2 regions of the Bradyrhizobium sp. SZCCHNR1093 genome follow, and region 2 is predicted to be linked to the other one. Evidence: riboswitches for the same ligand, from Rfam matches in the RefSeq annotation. Region 2 holds a riboswitch; the other holds the start of a gene.
What was found. Region 2 has a riboswitch for S-adenosylmethionine ahead of QX070_RS24855 (GNAT family N-acetyltransferase). Riboswitches for the same ligand answer to the same signal wherever they lie in the genome.
Positions count from the first base shown of each region.

Region 1: another riboswitch for S-adenosylmethionine. It lies ahead of QX070_RS05630 (O-succinylhomoserine sulfhydrylase); the one in region 2 lies ahead of QX070_RS24855 (GNAT family N-acetyltransferase).

Region 1 covers NZ_JAUHJJ010000002.1:2,563-8,399, reverse strand. The annotation lists gene QX070_RS05640 (MATE family efflux transporter) at 1-1,210, opposite strand, end outside; gene QX070_RS05635 (2'-deoxycytidine 5'-triphosphate deaminase) at 1,331-2,437, opposite strand; SAM riboswitch at 2,550-2,629, shown strand; gene QX070_RS05630 (O-succinylhomoserine sulfhydrylase) at 2,706-3,914, shown strand; gene QX070_RS05625 (SGNH/GDSL hydrolase family protein) at 3,995-5,158, opposite strand; gene QX070_RS05620 (SGNH/GDSL hydrolase family protein) at 5,172-5,837, opposite strand, start outside.
Region 2 covers NZ_JAUHJJ010000009.1:62,485-68,321, reverse strand. The annotation lists gene gcl (glyoxylate carboligase) at 1-222, shown strand, start outside; gene hyi (hydroxypyruvate isomerase) at 268-1,059, shown strand; gene QX070_RS24860 (energy transducer TonB) at 1,203-1,682, opposite strand; SAM-I-IV-variant riboswitch at 1,872-1,981, shown strand; gene QX070_RS24855 (GNAT family N-acetyltransferase) at 2,027-2,497, shown strand; gene QX070_RS24850 (hypothetical protein) at 2,724-2,990, opposite strand; gene QX070_RS24845 (glutathione S-transferase family protein) at 3,337-3,969, shown strand; gene arr (NAD(+)--rifampin ADP-ribosyltransferase) at 4,092-4,505, shown strand; gene QX070_RS24835 (ABC transporter substrate-binding protein) at 4,677-5,837, opposite strand, start outside.

The DNA.
Region 1 (5,837 bases), on a different contig from region 2:
TGGCTGCGCCCTGCGAGGAGAAGTACATCGAGATCGCCAGGCCGATGAAGGCATACATTGGCGCTGCGACCTGAAGATAGTGCCGACCCGCGCTGCGCGCGCTCTCGTCCTGGGTGAAGATGTCGACCCACAATTGCGGAACGATCGCGATCAGCGTCGACAGCGCACCCACCGACGCGAAAGAGACCAGCCCCGCCGTCCAGGCGATCCGGCGGGCGCGCACGATTCTTTCCGCACCGATCGCCATGCCGACCATCGGCACCGAGGCCATGCCGACGGAGAACGCGACAGTGGTCACCATGAATTCGAGCCGTGCGCCGATGCCGTAGCCGGCCAGCACGGCGGTGCCGAACGATGCCAGCATGTGCGTGAAGATCGCGATCGACAGCACTGATTGCAGCGGCGAGAAGCAGGCGATGGCGCCGACCTTGAGGATGTCGGCGAACATCGCACGGCTGATCTTGAGGCCCCGCAGCTTCGGCCGGACGCGCGCGCGGCCGGAGAACAGATACCAGCCCATCACCGAGATGCTGACGCAGAACGCCAGCAGCGCGCCGGCGGCGACGCCGCGCATGCCGAGCCCGAGGCCCAGACTCAGCGTGCCGCCGAGCACGATCTGCAGCACGGCCGAGCTAAGGATCATGAACGACGGCAGCTTCATGTTGCCGGTGCCGCGCAGGATGCCGGCCATCGAGTTCATCAGCCAGGGCAGGATGGCGCCGCCGAAGAAGATCTGCAGATAGGCCGTGGCATGGCTCAGCACCGCGCCGCGGCCGCCGAGCACCTCCAGCAAGGCAGGTCCGAACACCAGCATGCCGATCATGAAGGTCGCGCCGAACAATAGCGCGATCAGCAGCGCGTGCGTGGCGAGGGTCGAGGCCCGTTCGGTGTCGCCGGCGCCGAGCGCCCGCGCGATCGCCGAGGCCACGCCGCCGCCCATGGCGCCGCCGGACATCGTCATGGTCAGGATCACCAGCGGGAACACCAGTGCCATCGCCGCCAACGCCTCGATACCGAGCCGGCCGATATAGGAGGTCTCGGCGATGACGACGCAGGTGCCTGCCGTGTTCGCGATGATGTTGGGCCAGGCCAGCGACAGCAGGGTGCGCAGAATGGGGCCGTCGACGAGCGCATTCCGAACCGGCTTCGCGATGGGCGGCAACGTACGCCCCTCGCCGACCGGACTGTCGGCCAAGCCGATCTCGGACATGCTCGCTCCCCGTTTGGCCGCGCCATCTGGCGGGACCTTTGTCGTTCCTCCTAGCACACCGCCGGGCCGCGCCCCGTGCAGCGGGCGCATTGCGGGTGCGCGGTCAGCGCGCAGCCGGGCCTAGAGGCGGAAGTGCTTGGAGAGCTTCAGGCCCTGGGCCTGGTAGTTGGAGCCGATGCGGCTGCCATACATCGCGTTCGGCCGGGCCAGCATCTTCTCATAGACGAGGCGGCCGACGATCTGGCCATGCTCGAGGATGAACGGCACCTCGCGCGAGCGCACCTCGAGCACCGCGCGCGAGCCCTGCCCGCCGGCGCCGGCATAGCCGAAGCCGGGATCGAAGAAGCCGGCATAATGGACACGGAATTCGCCCACGAGCGGATCGAACGGCACCATCTCGGCGGCGTAGTCCGGCGGCACCTGCACGGCCTCCTTCGAAGCCAGGATGTAGAACTCGCCGGGATCGAGAATGAGGCTGCCGTCGGGTCGCGCCTTGATCGGCTCCCAGAACTCCTCCACGGCATAGCCGGCGCGGCGGTCGACGTCGACGACGCCGGTATGGCGCTTGGCGCGATAGCCCACATAGCCGTTGGCATTGCTGCCGGACAGGTCGACGGAAAGAGCGACGCCGCCGACGAGATCCGCATCATCGCGATCCACGAGCCGCTCGGCCTGATGCAGCGCGATCAGTTCGTCCTCCGATAGAACCGCGTCGCGGTAGCGGAAGCGGACCTGGGACAGGCGCGAGCCTTCGCGCAGCAAAACGGGAAACGTCTTCGGGCTGATCTCGGCGTAGAGCGGGCCGTGATAGCCCGCGCCGATCATGTCGAACCGTCGCGTGCCGTCGGCGATCACGCGGGTGAACACGTCGAGCCGCCCGGTCGAGCTCTTCGGATTGGCGGCCGCGACGATGTCCTTCGGCAGCGCGAGACTCTCCAAGAGCGGCACGATGTAGACGCAGTTGGTCTCCAGCACTGCGCCGTCGGCGAGCGCGAATTCGTGCAGCTTCAACTCGTCGATGCGCTCGGCGACCGTCGCGCCCGGCCCGGGCAGAAAGCTTGCCCGCACGCGATAGGCGATGTCGCCGAGCCGCAGGTCCAGGCTCGCCGGCTGGATCTGGCTTTCGACAAAATCGTATGCGGGGATGATCAGGCCAGCCTCCGCCATCGCCACGATCATGCGATCGGGGAGGATGCCGTGGGCGTCGGGGCTGAGCGAAAACGGCAAGACCTGATCCTTTGCAGGCGCCGGAACGGCGGCTTATCGAGCCTATATAGGGTCTTTTTACCGGTTATCCGATGGCTGGCTTGACGGAAAGGCCGGTTGCGACTATGAGCACGACTTATCCCGTGGTGATTTGAGCCGGCCGGCTTGCAGCCACGTTAAATAAGTCGCTAAACAGGCCGGGGACGATTGTGATCCCGGCCGTGAGGAGTTTTCCCAGGCCGGTTTTTTTGTGCCCATCGCTGGAGGCGGTGGTCACGATGGAGGTCACATGTCGAAGTCCCCCGCGAAGGCCCCGGCGTCGTTCGCCCGCTATCGTCCTGAAACCCGTCTGGTGCATTCCGGCACCTTGCGTTCCGAATTCGGCGAGACCGCCGAGGCGCTCTATCTGACGCAAGGCTTCGTCTACGCCACCGCCGAGGAGTGCGAGGCGCGCTTCAAGGGCGAGGATCCCGGCTTCATCTATTCGCGCTTCTCCAACCCGACCACGGCAATGTTCGAGCGCCGCATGATCGAGCTCGAGGGCGCCGAGGCCTGCCGCTCGGCCGCAACCGGCATGGCCGCAGTCACCACGGCAATCCTCGCTCCCCTCCGTGCCGGCGATCACGTCGTCGCCGCCAAGGCGCTGTTCGGCTCGTGCCGCTACGTCGTCGAAGATCTCTTGCCGCGCTACGGCATCGAATCGACCCTGGTCGATGGGCTCGACCTCGACCAATGGCAGAAGGCGGTCAGGCCGAACACCAAGTCGTGCTTCCTGGAGAGCCCGACCAATCCGACGCTCGACGTGATGGACATTCCCGCGATCGCCGAGATCGCGCACGCCCGTGGCGCGCGACTGATCGTCGACAACGTGTTCGCGACCCCGATCTGGCAGAGCCCGCTCGCGCTCGGCGCCGACGTCGTGGTGTATTCCGCGACCAAGCACATCGATGGCCAGGGCCGCTGCCTCGGCGGCGTGATCCTGTCGTCGGAGGCGTTCATCGCCGAGCACATCCACAATTTCATGCGCCAGACCGGTCCGTCGATCTCGCCGTTCAACGCCTGGGTCCTGCTCAAGGGCCTGGAGACCTTGGCGGTGCGCGTGCGCGCGCAGACCGAGACGGCGGCGAAGGTGGCCGACTTTCTCGCGGCGCATCCGAAGATCTCGCGGCTGATCTATCCCGGCCGCGAGGACCATCCGCAGGCGGCGACCGTGCGCAAGCAGATGCGCGCCGGCTCGACGCTGGTCGGCTTCGAGGTGAAGGGCGGCAAGACCAGCGCCTTCCGTACGCTCAACGGCTTGAAGCTCGCGCGCATCTCCAACAATCTCGGCGACGCCAAGACGCTGGTCACGCATCCGGCGACGACGACGCATCAGCGGCTGACGCCGGAGGCACGCGCCGAGCTCGGCATCAGCGAGGGCTTCATCCGCTTCTCCGCCGGGCTCGAGCATGCCGACGACCTGATCGAGGATCTGGATGCGGCCCTGAGGGCCGCGTAGCGAATGGCCGCATAGAGAATGGCGAATAGGGCGTACCGATTGCATCCTATTCGCTACTCGCTATTCCCTACTCGCCACTCTCACATCGGCCGATAGGTCAGCACGTTGGCCGGCGTGTTGATGCCGAGCTTGACCTGGCCGACCGAACGGATGATGTCGTCGCCGAGCAGCTGGGCGAAGCAGGCATAGCCCCAATCGCTCATGTGCAGACCGTCCGAGATCACGAACTCGTTGATCGGGATCGCCTGCCGCTCGTGCCAGTCGCGCATCACCTCGAAGCGCGGGAAGATGCCGGCGTGATGCAGCTCGGCGATACGCCCGAGCAGCTTGTTCATGCGGCTGGCGTTCTCCGAGCGCTCGTTGACGCGCGGGGAATATTGCAGGTCGACCAGCACGACATCGGAGGCCGCCGCCTGGATCTTGGCGACGCCGTCATCGACCAGCTTGGCGGTCTCGGCGGGATCGAGATCGCGCAGTACGGCATTGGTGCCGACCTGCCAGATCACGAGATCCGGATGCCGGTCGATCACCGACGTCTCCAGCCGCTTCATCATCTCCGGCGCATCCTCGCCGCCGACGCCGGCATTGATGACGCTGATGTCGACCATCGGATATTGCCGGCGCAGCTGCGCGGCAAGCCGATTCGGATAGGTGTAGTCCGGCGCGCTCGCGCCATAGCCCTGCGTCGACGACGAGCCGAAGGCGACGATGACGACCGGCAGGCCGGAGGCGAGCTTGTTGGCGACGTGCGGCAGCGAAATGAAATTCTTCTTGGCGACGCCCTTCGGCGTCAGGCACGGCACGCGGTTGAAGATGTCGGTGGCCGACTTCGCGACCTGCTTGACCTTGTCGATCGCCCGCTCGGTGATGCTGCGCGACGGCGGCGTCGCCGCGACGGCCTGCCCGGCTGCAGCCGGCGGCTGTGCATCCGTCATGGCCGGCGCGGTCGTCGCCGCAGGCGGCGAGGTCGTGGCCGCCGGGCGCGCCACGGCGATCGGCCCGGGCACCTGATCGCTCGCCTGCGCCACCGTGACGTGACCGATGCTCGGTCGCAGCCCGCTGATCAGCGGAGCCTTTGGATCGGAGCTCTCCACATCGGAAAGCGCGGCGGGCGCAGCCGGCGCTGCGCTCTGCGCCCGTAGCTTCTGCGGGCTCAGCGCGAGGGCGATGGCAATGGCAATGACCGCAACGGCCGAAAGCTTCTCCCATGTCCCGGAGACGCGGTGACACTCATTCGACGTCATGAACGACATAACCCTAGTTCTGCTGCGCCGGCCCGATATGCGCCGCGTCGATGATGAACTTCGACAGCGCCCGGCCGAGGCAGTCATGAACCTGCTTGGCCAGCTCGACTCCGTGCGTCGGATTGAACAGGTCGAAATCGCCCTGCTCGTTCCATTGCCGCATGATGGCAAACCGATCGAACAGCGGAATGTCCCGGTGCTGCGCCACCACACGCATGTTGTCGACATAGGGCGGCACGGAGATCAATGTCTCCGTCCGCGGACTGTATTGCAGGTTCATCAAGACGACGTCAGCTCCCGCTTTCTGCAGCGTCGCCACACCGTCGTCGACCGCCTGCCGGAACTCATCAGGATCGATCGACCGCATGGCGTCGACCGTGCCGGTCTGCCAGATGACCAAATTAGGCCTTTTTCCTTCCACCAGTTTAACGAGATTGCCCGCGACCTCCTCGGCCGTCTTCTTGGGCTGCAGCTCGATGCTGAGATTGACGGCGACGGTTGGCAGCTTGTCCTTCAACGCAGCCTGCAGACGGGCGGGGTAGGCATTGGCGTCGGACGTGCTGACAATGGAGGATGACCTGCTTCCGACGACGAGAATATCCAGCGTGCGGCCGTTCTTGACGGCGTCTGCAACCTTCGGGAGCGGGCTCTCGGTGGTCAGCAGGTAGGCCGGCACCTC
Region 2 (5,837 bases):
ATCCGCGTGACCGATCCCGACAAGGCGCAGGCGGCGTTTGCGATCGCGCGCGAATGGATGGCGGAGTACCAGGTGCCTGTCGTGGTCGAGTTCGTGCTCGAACGTGTCACCAACATTGCGATGGGGACCGAGATCGACAACGTCGTCGAATTCGAGGAGGTGCTCGACCTGCCGGTCGACGACACCCCGGCCGAGCCGCCGCGCACCTTGCAGCCGGCCTGATCGCAGCGACCGTTCTCATTCGAGGACCAATTCGAGGACCATGACATGCCGCGCTTTGCTGCGAATCTCACGATGCTCTTCAACGAGCTTCCGTTCGTCGACCGCTTTGCCGCCGCCAAGGCGGCTGGCTTCAGCGGCGTCGAGTATCTGTTCCCGTATGATTTCGACAAGGCGGAGCTGCGCGAGCAGCTGGCGCGCCACGGGCTGACGCAGGTGCTGCACAATCTGCCCGCCGGCAATTGGGCCGCGGGCGAGCGCGGCATCGCGATCCTGCCGGATCGCGTCGACGAATTCCGCGACGGCGTTCGTCGCGCCATCGAATACGCGCGGGCGCTCGACTGCCGCCAGGTCAACTGCCTCGTCGGGATAGCGCCTGATGATGCCGACCCGCGCGAGCTCAACCAGGTGCTGGTCCGCAACCTGCGCTTCGCGGCAACCGCGCTGAAAGCGCAGGGGATCAAGCTCTTGATTGAGCCGATCAACACACTCGACATTCCCGGCTTTGTCCTCAACCGCACCGCCCAGGCGCTGCAGCTGATCTCCGAGGTCGAGTCCGACAATCTGTTCGTCCAGTACGACATCTACCACATGCAGATCATGGAGGGCGATCTGGCGCGCACCGTGCAGAAGCATCTCGCCCGCATCGCTCACATCCAGCTCGCCGACAATCCTGGCCGCCACGAGCCCGGCACCGGCGAGATCAACTACGCCTTCCTGTTCCGGCATCTGGATGCGATCGGCTATCGCGGCTGGATCGGCTGCGAGTACAAGCCGCGGACGACGACGATGGACGGGCTGGGCTGGCTGACCGATCGCGCGATCGTTCCCGCGAGCTGAGTTTACTACGTGCCATTCAGCCCGGGTTTGCTGCCGAGGAAGATGCCGCCGCTCCTGTCTCTTCACGCGAGGCTTATGGATTGCATCGAGCGCTACAGGATGGCGCAGCTTCAATGTTGTTGCGCGTGAGTTTCACTCACGCCTTAGCAGCCACGACAGATGCCGTGAATTTTTGTGTCAATCTTCTTCTGCTCGTCGACCCACTCAGCAGGCCATTGTCCGCCTGCCCAAGGCAACTGCTTCCTGTTGGCAAAGTTGATGGGTACCGTAAAGGTGAAGCTATCGTCGCTCATCTCTGCGGGCGGCTCCGGAAATGGTTCCGCTCGCTCAATCATACTTAGGGCCGCCGTATCGAGTAACTCGGAGCCGGCGCTTTCCACCAGTTCTCTGGAAATCAGTTTCCCCTGCCGATCAATGACAAACTTGACCTTGGCCGTGCCACTTTGACCGGCCGCCCCTGGCGGAAACGTTCTCTTGCTCACTAATAGTATTACAATCTTCTTTTTCCACGCTTCGCGAGCGCTTGCCTGAGCGCCGACACTTTCCGTTTGCGCATATGAGAAAGACGCCGAAGCCAGTAGCAGTACGAACAGACCGGCCAGCGAAGGAATTCTCGCGTTCATAAGCGGATTCCATCACACGCGAAGATAATTCACAACCAAAAATTGCCGGTATGGCGCAGTTGCGCGAAGCGCCCGTCCCGTACGTCGCCAGCGTCGGCTGAAAAGGTCCGCGTTGGGCCAGGAGCGGCCGCGCGTTGTTCCTCAAACTGGGGCGTGCTTGCCAAGCTCGATAGTGCCAGCTATCGTCAACTCCAACATCAAGAGTTGGGCCGACGCCCAGCGCCAACCTGCTCCCCGAGCAAGGTGGCTTTCTTCCTTCGGAAGAAGATGTGGCCGGTCCGGCAACTAAACGGGACAAGCCACCACGGCGTCATGCGCTCCTCTCTTCGAAGAAGGGGACGAGAATGACTGTCGATAGAATCGAAATTGAGCCGGCCGATGCAAGGTCCCAGGACCTGATTAACCTCGTAACCGCGCTGGACGATTTCTTAAACAAGGTCTGCGGGGTGGAAAGGAATCACGGCTCTCCAATTGATCGGCTAGCGCACGACGACACGCAAATGTTTATCGCGCGGATTGCCGGACAAGCCGTTGGCTGTGCGGGGCTGCAGGTGTTCGCGGATGGTACCGGGGAGGTGAAGCGCATGTATGTCGTCACCGAGGTTCGTGCAACTGGAATAGGCAGCAGGCTCTTGACGCGCGTCGTGGAAGCGGCCCTGACCGCCAAGCTGCCGGTTCTGCGGCTGGAAACCACGGAATTTCTTCCCGATGCCCAGAGGCTCTATCGGGCGAAGGGGTTCGTTCCGTGCCCAGCGTATGGCGCTTACGTTTCCAACCCGATCAATTTGTACTTCGAGAGATGGCTGACGAAATGATGGTCGAGGGCGATGTGCCGACAAGGAATAGATGATCAAGTCTGCTTTTAGATTGCTCAAATCCCCATAGCGCTTGCCGCGCCACCCCGCTCAACATGCGCGGTTTCCTCCCTTGGAGGGTTTCGGACGCCGGCCGCCCGAATATGCCGCGCCGTCAATCATGCGGCCGGCATCCGAAACCCTTCACATAAGCGGACATCGCTAAACGACATGATGGCGATCCCGGTCATCTATCCAACGGGTAAAATCGTTTCAAGAACCCGTCGATCTCGCTATCGGCTGCCTGCCAGCGTGCTCCACGTTCGCTTCTCAAGAGACAGAGGCCGAGAAGTTCTAGCGGGCCATCGGCAACAAGCTCAAGCGTCCCTTTCTTCGCGATCCAGTGCTCTTCACTGCCCTTATCGAGGCGGTCGACCGAATATCCGAGTTCAACAAGCGTGAGATACGCTGGGACTTCCGTATTGCCCGCTGCCGCAATAATTTCTTGCGCCATCTCATTTCCCCTACCGCGCGGATAGGCGTCCGAGCATCGCCTCGTTCACTGCAACCTTCCTTGCCCGCAGTCCGCGATGATCGCAATGGGTCAAATGCAGCCATTGAGGGCCTTGGTCGCCTGCTTCTGCTTCAGACCTGAGAGCGGGCTGTGCTCCCACCTGTTTGGACGGTTTGGGATGGGCTAGCCGCCGACATCTTTAGTGCGTCTTTTCATCTTCGAGTCTGATCACGATGTGCTGCGCCAAGCCGGAGTTCGAGGAGCCGCTGAGAAAATCTCCGGCCGTATGTCGGGCTGACGAACGGAGGGCCGTCCTGGGAGCGGACAACGGAGGAGGTTGCGAACGATGATCACGGTGTTCGGAGAGGGCAGAGGCTTCCGTGTCGTATGGCTGCTGGAAGAGATGGAACTCCCATACCGGCTTCGGGACGTGGACCTCCTGGCCGGGGTCGAGAACGACGCCGAGTTCCTGGCGATCAATCCCGCCGGATTCATTCCGGCGATCCGCGATGGCGATGTTACGATGGTCGAGTCCGTTGCGATCATGGAGTACATCCTGGGGCGGTATGGGCCGACAGCGCTGGCGCCCGCGGCACATGATGTTGCTTTTCCTGCCTATCAGCAGTTTCTCCACCTCGGTGAGGCCGGCCTCGCAGCCTCGCTTTATTTCGTTTCGGGAGCCCGGCACCTTGCGCCTGAAAGCGAGCGCAACAACTGGAGCGCGCGTCAGGCGATGAACGTGTTCACGACCCGGTTGAGCCTAGTGACGCGGCAACTGGCGCACGCGCCCTACATGGCTGGCGACGCGTTCACCGCAGCGGACATTTCCGTGGGCTACGCGCTCGAAATGGCGCGGAAGAACGTCGGTGTCGTGTTCGATGATCGTGTGCAAGCCTACATGACGCGGCTGCGCGCCCGTGCCGGCTATCAGCGGGCCCTGGAGACGTGCCAGGCCACGCGGCGCTGGTGGACTAGCTAGGTGGCGGAACGAGAGAGGCGGGTAGCTCGCCGACAGAGTCTTCAACCGACGAAACGATCATTTGCATTCGACGCCGCGCCGCGACATATGACGGCCGCTGAAGACGCCATCCGAGGTCACCGATGTCATCTGTTGCGACCGTGTTTGCACAATCCTTCTTTCACGGCACGCGAGCCGATTTGCGGCCGGGCGACATGATCGCGGTCGGATATGCCTCCAATTTCACCGAGGCGGAGCCGCTGTCGTGGGTCTACTTCACGGCGACGTTGGATGCCGCGATCTGGGGCGCCGAGCTGGCTGCCGGTGACGGACGGGGACGGATCTACGTCGTCGAGCCCACCGGTCCGTTCGTCGACGACCCGAACCTGACGGACAAGAAGTTCCCGGGAAATCCGACGCGGTCTCATCGATCCCGCGCGCCGCTGCGCGTCATTGCCGAGGTCGTCCTGTGGCAGGGGCACGCGCCGGAGGTGGTGAAGCAGATGAAGGAGGGCGTTGCGCGCGCGATGACCGAAGGGCCGGGCATCATCGACTGAACGGCGCGGCGGCATCGCACTGGCGTCGATCCGTCGCGCCCGATGGCTGTTTGCGGACGCTGCTACGCGCTCGCCACGCGGCGTCCTCCGTCCAGAACATCGGAAAAGTCCGGTGGCAAGGTCCGTTCGAACTGGTGTCGACTCACGAAATCTCCTCCTCATGAGCCGAGCCTATCGCCGAGAGGCGAGGGTTGGACCTGTCGTCCATGATTGATCGGAGGCGCCGCTCTGCAGCGTCGCTCGCCTTTCGGCGACGGCATGGTTGAAGAGTTCGAGGACGAGGCCGAATGCCGCCAAGTCCTCCTGTTCGATGGCTCCATCGTCATAGCCCTTGAGGGTCTCGGCGATGATCCCGTCGACCTCCCGTTGCCAGGTCAGCAGATCGTGTTCCGAGCCGGCATTGCGCACCTCCGACACCGCCGCAAGAATGCGGTTGCGGCCGCTGGTGTTGTCCTCCAGTTCATCCCGGTTCAGATAGCGGCGCAGCCATTCGGCGGCCGAACCGATGCCGGAAAGAACGAGCAAGGCGAACCAGAAGTAGTCGCTGTACTTGTCCAGAAAGGTTCGCTCCGTGCCGTTGATCACCGCCGCGGCGCCTCGATGCACGGAAGGCTCGGTCTCCTTCTCCGTGTCGGGTTTCATGATGTGCGAAGCGCCGGCGAGGCCTTGCGTGATCGTGTCGCGGACCGCGAAAAGCTGCCGGTAGAAGGCCGCCGCCTTGGCTTCGGAGAGCCCCTTCTTGGCCAGGATCAGGTGATTGACGCTGATCGTGTCGACCTTGTCCTCCGGCCAGGCCGGTTTCGCGTTGAAGACGCTGGCTGGAATTTCCTCGGCCTCGTAGCGCGGATGCTTCAGGGCAACGGCCTCCGATGCTTCGATCGGAAGAAACGTGGGTGCTCCGCGTGCCCGGGAGGTCGCGGTGATCGCGTCCACCGTGATCTTGCTGTCGAGCGGACCGACGGCGAGATACGCATCGAGGGTGGGGTCTTGCGCAAGCTTCTCGATCTCGTCTGTCCCGAATTGAGCCGTGGCAACCTTATCGGGCTGCACGCCGGAGCCCTCCAGAATGGTCTGGAGCACTGCGACGTTTGCTCCGGTCCGCCCGATGATGCCGACCTTGTGACCTGCCAGATGGGCGATATCTGCGATCTTGCCGCTGGCCTTCTGCTTGGGCTCGTTGCCGCGTCGCCCGGAGGGCGACCACAGCACGACATAGTTCTTGCGCAGGACCGCCAGTGTTTGCGCATCGGGCGGCATGCCGAGGTCGCCGCGGCCGACCGCCAGATCGGTCTTGTCGGCGGCCAGCAGGGCCAGAGATTCGGCCGCTCCCCC